2 regions of the Streptomyces sp. NPDC001714 genome follow, and region 1 is predicted to be linked to the other one. Evidence: predicted binding sites of a transcription regulator. Region 1 holds the regulator's gene; the other holds the start of a gene.
What was found. The regulator HspR, encoded in region 1, represses chaperone genes until heat shock. The targets are predictions, from matches to a motif close to TTGAGNNNNNNNNNCTCAA.

Region 1 (2,390 bases):
GGGTCCCGCCGGTACAGCTGCGGCGACTTCTCGGCCGAGGAGGGCACGACGTACCACTACGCGGTGGCGAACGTGCAGTGGCCGCAGGTGTCCCCGCTCTCCGACACCGTGACCGTCACCACGCTGGAGTCGGACAAGCCGCCCGCCCAGGTGACCGGCCTGACCGCGACGGCCACGGAGTACGGCGTCGAGCTGGACTGGGACGACAACACCGAGGCCGACCTGCTGCGGTACGTGGTCTACCGGGGCACGGTCATCGGTGAGGAGGGCGACCAACAGGTCTGCTCCGGCGGCGAGTGGGCCTATCTGCGGGCGGGCACCTCCCACTACCGGGACGTGCGGCTGCCCGACGGCGACCACGCCTGCTACTGGGTGGACGCGGTCGACACCGCGGGAAACTCCAACTACCAGTGGACCAGGCAGGCGTACGCGGTCGCCGTCGACGAGCTGGACCTGACCCCGTCGGTGGCCACACCCGAGGACTCGCCGGTGACCCTGACGGCGGACACCCCCGACTCCGGCGGTATCCACCTCACCTGGAACGCGGTCGACTCGGCGACCGGCTACCAGGTCTACCGCTGGAACCCGGCGACGCAGACGTACGAGAAGCTGGCGGCCACGGCCGACCGCTCGTACGACGACGCCACGGCCGCCCGCGGCACCACCCACTACTACTGGGTGACCGCGCTGTACGCCGACGGCACGGAGTCGGCGCCCGGCGCTGACTGGGCGATCCTGGAGCCGTAGACACGAGAAGGGCCCCGGCGTGCTGCCGGGGCCCTTCTTCGCACAACTGCCGCTAGTCCTTGGCCTTCTTCGGCCGCCACACCACCAGCGCGCTGGTCTGCTGCACCTCCTGGTACGGCACCAGGTCACGGCGGTACGACGCGTGGACCGCCGCTTCCCGCTGCTGCATCGCGGCCGCCGCACCGTCGACGGCCGCCTGGAGTTCGGCGACCCGCTGCTGGAGCGCTATGACCTGGTTCTCCAGTTCGATGATGCGCTTGATACCGGCCAGGTTGATGCCCTCGTCCTGCGACAGCGCCTGCACCTGGCGGAGCAGTTCGATGTCGCGGGCCGAGTAGCGGCGGCCCCGCCCGGCCGTGCGGTCGGGGGAGACCAGACCGAGGCGGTCGTACTGGCGCAGCGTCTGCGGGTGCAGTCCGGAGAGCTGGGCCGCCACCGAGATGACGTAGACCGGGGTCTCCTCGGTCAGTTCATACGGGTTACGTCGACGGCCGTCCATCTCTGTCATGCTCCCTTCGCGGCCTCGAACAGCTCGGCCCGCGGGTCCTCGCCCGCGGTCGCCTCGCGATACGCCTCCAGTGCGTCACGAGCATTCCCCGACAGGTCCTTCGGGACACTCACCTCGACGGTGACCAGGAGGTCGCCGCGGGTGCCGTCCTTGCGGACCGCGCCCTTGCCACGGGCGCGCATGGTGCGGCCGTTGGGCGTGCCCGGGGGCAGCTTCAGGGTGACCGGCGGTCCGCCCAGGGTGGGCACCCTGACCTCACCGCCGAGCGCCGCCTCGGTGAAGGTCACCGGGACGGTCACCGTGAGGTTGTCGTCCTTGCGGCCGAACACCGGGTGGGTGTCCACGTGCACCATGACGTACAGGTCGCCCGCGGGGCCGCCGCGTTCGCCCGGTGCGCCCTTGCCGCGCAGCCGGATGCGCTGGCCGTCGGTCACCCCGGCGGGGATGCGCACCTGCATGGTCCGCGACGACTTGGCACGGCCGCTGCCCTTGCAGTCGGGGCAGGGGTTCTCCGCGATCAGGCCGCGGCCCTTGCAGTCCGGGCAGGGGTCGGTCAGCGAGAAGCCGCCGCCCGAGCCGCGGGCCACCTGGCCGGTGCCGACGCAGGTCGGGCACACGCGGGGCGTGCCGTTCGCGTCGCCGGTGCCGGAACAGGCCTTGCAGGGGGCCTGCGAGGACATCCGCAGCGGGACCGTGGCGCCCTCGATGGCCTCCGTGAAACTCAGCGTGACCTCGGACTCGATGTCCTGGCCGCGCCGCGGCTGGGTACGGCCGGCCGTGCCGCCGCCCCGGTTGAACAGGCCCCCCAGGACGTCACTGAAGCCGCCGCCGCCGAAGCCGCCGCCCCCGCCCTGGGCGCCGCCCCCGAAGAGGTCGCCCAGGTCGAAGTTGAAGTTGCCGCCGCCCGCGCCCGGCCCCGGGCGGAAGCCGCCGTTGCCGAAGAGGGCGCGGGCCTCGTCGTACTCCTTGCGCTTCTTGGGGTCGCCGAGTATGTCGTTCGCCTCGGAGATCTCCTTGAAGCGCTCCTCGGCCTTGGCGTTGCCCTTGTTGGCGTCCGGGTGGAACTCGCGGGCGAGCTTCCGGTACGCCTTCTTGATCTCGGCCTCGGTGGCGTCCTTGGGGACGCCGAGGACCT
Region 2 (2,390 bases), on a different contig from region 1:
CTTCTCCTCCAGATGCAGCGGCCCCTCCGCGGAGGCGGTGACGTACGGCAGGTTGATGGACGTCTCCGTCGACGACGACAGCTCGATCTTCGCCTTCTCGGCGCCCTCGCGCAGCCGCTGCACGGCCATCTTGTCGTTGCTCAGGTCGATGCCGTACTGCCCCTTGAACCGCTTCACGAGATGCTCGACGATCCGCTGGTCCCAGTCGTCGCCGCCCAGATGCGTGTCGCCGTTGGTGGCCTTGACCTCGATCACCCCGTCGCCGATCTCGAGGAGCGACACGTCGAAGGTGCCGCCGCCGAGGTCGAAGACGAGGACGGTCTGCTCCTCACCCCGGTCGAGGCCGTAGGCGAGCGCGGCGGCCGTCGGCTCGTTGATGATCCGCAGCACCTTCAGGCCGGCGATCTCCCCGGCCTCCTTGGTGGCCTGCCGCTGGGCGTCGTCGAAGTACGCGGGTACGGTGATCACCGCGTCGGTGACGTCCTCGCCGAGGTAGGCCTCGGTGTCGCGCTTGAGCTTCTGCAGCACCCGCGCGGAGAGCTCCTGGGCCCGGAACCGGGTGCCGTCGACGCTCCCGCTCTCCGGGAACCGCCAGGCCGCGTCGCCCATGTGCCGCTTGACCGAGCGCGCGGTGCGGTCCACGTTGGTCACCGCCTGACGCTTGGCGACCTCGCCGACCAGCACATCGCCGTTCTTCGCGAAGGCCACGACCGACGGGGTGGTGCGCGCCCCCTCGGCATTGGCGACGACGGTGGGCTCACCGCCCTCCAGCAGGGCCACCACCGAGTTCGTCGTACCGAGGTCGATACCGACCGCACGTGCCATGTCCGTCCCCTTTCCGCCCGGGCGCTTCCCCGACTCCAGCACAAAACTTGAGCGAGCCGTTGTCAATGCCGGGTACCCCGTAAACGACGATGCCGCGCCCCCGGAAGAAGGGGGCGCGGCATCGCGGCGGGTACGGCGGTCAGGCGAGCTTCGCGTCCAGGGTGATCGTGGTGCCGGTCAGGGCCTGGCTGACCGGGCAGTTCTTCTTGGCGTCCTCGGCGGCGGCGACGAAGCCCTCCGCGTCCAGGCCGGGGACGGTGCCCTCGACGGTCAGGTGGATGCCGGTGATGCCGGTGCCCGGCTGGAAGGTGACGTCGGCGTTGGTGACCAGCTTGGTGGGCGGGGTGCCGGCCCCGGTCAGGGCGTGCGAGAGCGCCATGGAGAAGCAGCTGGAGTGGGCGGCCGCGATCAGCTCCTCGGGGCTGGTCTTGCCGTTCGCCTCCTGGGAGCGCGAGGCCCACGTGACGGGCTGCTCGCCGATACCGGAGGAGTCGAAGGTGATGACACCGTTGCCCTCGGTGAGGCTGCCTTCCCAGACGGTGTGTGCGGTGCGCGTGGTAGCCACGGTTGTTCCTTTCGGCGATGAAGGCGAATGAACCGGTTCGCTCGCCCCCATCCGATCACATCGGGGCTCATCGCACCCGGAAGACCGGCCCACGGGGAGTGAACGGCAGGCGACGACCGTCCGGGATCAGGTAGGCGTGCTCGCGGCGGACCCGCAGGACGTCGCACCAGCCGTCGGTGATCACGAGGACCGGCGCGGTGGGCGGGAAGTCGTCGGCGCGCTGGAGCAGGTCGATGCCGGGCTGCAGGACCGTCCCGCCGCGGCCGTGCACCCGGACCCGGCCGGCGATCTCGGTGGTCGGAAGATAGCCGGCGTCGTGCGGCGCCGCGTCGCAGAAGACGACACGCGCGGCCGGCACGTCACGGGCCTCGGCGTAGGAGGCGATCGCACCGAGGGCCTTGCCGAGCAGGGTGCGGTCCATGGAGCCGGAGGTGTCGAGGACCACGCCGAAGGTGCACCGGGCGACCTCCTCGGGCGGGAAGTACCGGCCGGCGCGCGGGATGTCCGGGGTGGACGACTGCCGGCGCGAGGGGCGGGCGTACGACCGTACGGCCTCCGGGCGCGGTACGAACTCGTCGAACCAGCGGGCCAGCCGGGCGTCCCAGGGCAGCGGCGGATGGCTGAGTGCGCGGATCTCCTCCACCAGGCCGCCGGGCAGGTAACCCCGGTCCTGCGCCCGGTGCAGGTCGAGCCCCTGGCTCAGTCCGCGCCGGTAGAACTCGTCGAGGTCGACGTACGCGCCGGGCGGCCCGAGCGGCGCACCCAGCACGTCACCGCGCCCCTTGCCGCGCAGCGTGGCCAGACGCCGCATCCTTCTCAGGTCGACGGCGATCCGGTCGTACACCTCCTCGGCCGAGAGCCCCTTCAACCCGGCGTCGTACAGCAGCCCTTCGGGCATGGTGCCGACGCGCATCTCGACCAGCCAGCCGTTGATGACGTAGTCGCAGGCGATGTTGAAGAGGTAGGGGTCGCGGGCGCCGAGGCGGTCGCCGTGGCGCAG

Region 2: the regulator HspR is predicted to act here: its motif matches at 873-891, upstream of dnaK (molecular chaperone DnaK).

What each region holds. Positions count from the first base shown of each region.
Region 1 is NZ_JBIAUL010000020.1:155,516-157,905, forward strand. Features, by position in the region: gene ACFY0P_RS40415 (PA14 domain-containing protein) at 1-747, shown strand, start outside; gene ACFY0P_RS40420 (heat shock protein transcriptional repressor HspR) at 800-1,246, opposite strand; gene dnaJ (molecular chaperone DnaJ) at 1,252-2,390, opposite strand, start outside.
Region 2 is NZ_JBIAUL010000008.1:301,264-303,653, forward strand. Features, by position in the region: gene dnaK (molecular chaperone DnaK) at 1-825, opposite strand, end outside; gene ACFY0P_RS23165 (OsmC family protein) at 965-1,390, opposite strand; gene ACFY0P_RS23170 (hypothetical protein) at 1,458-2,390, opposite strand, start outside.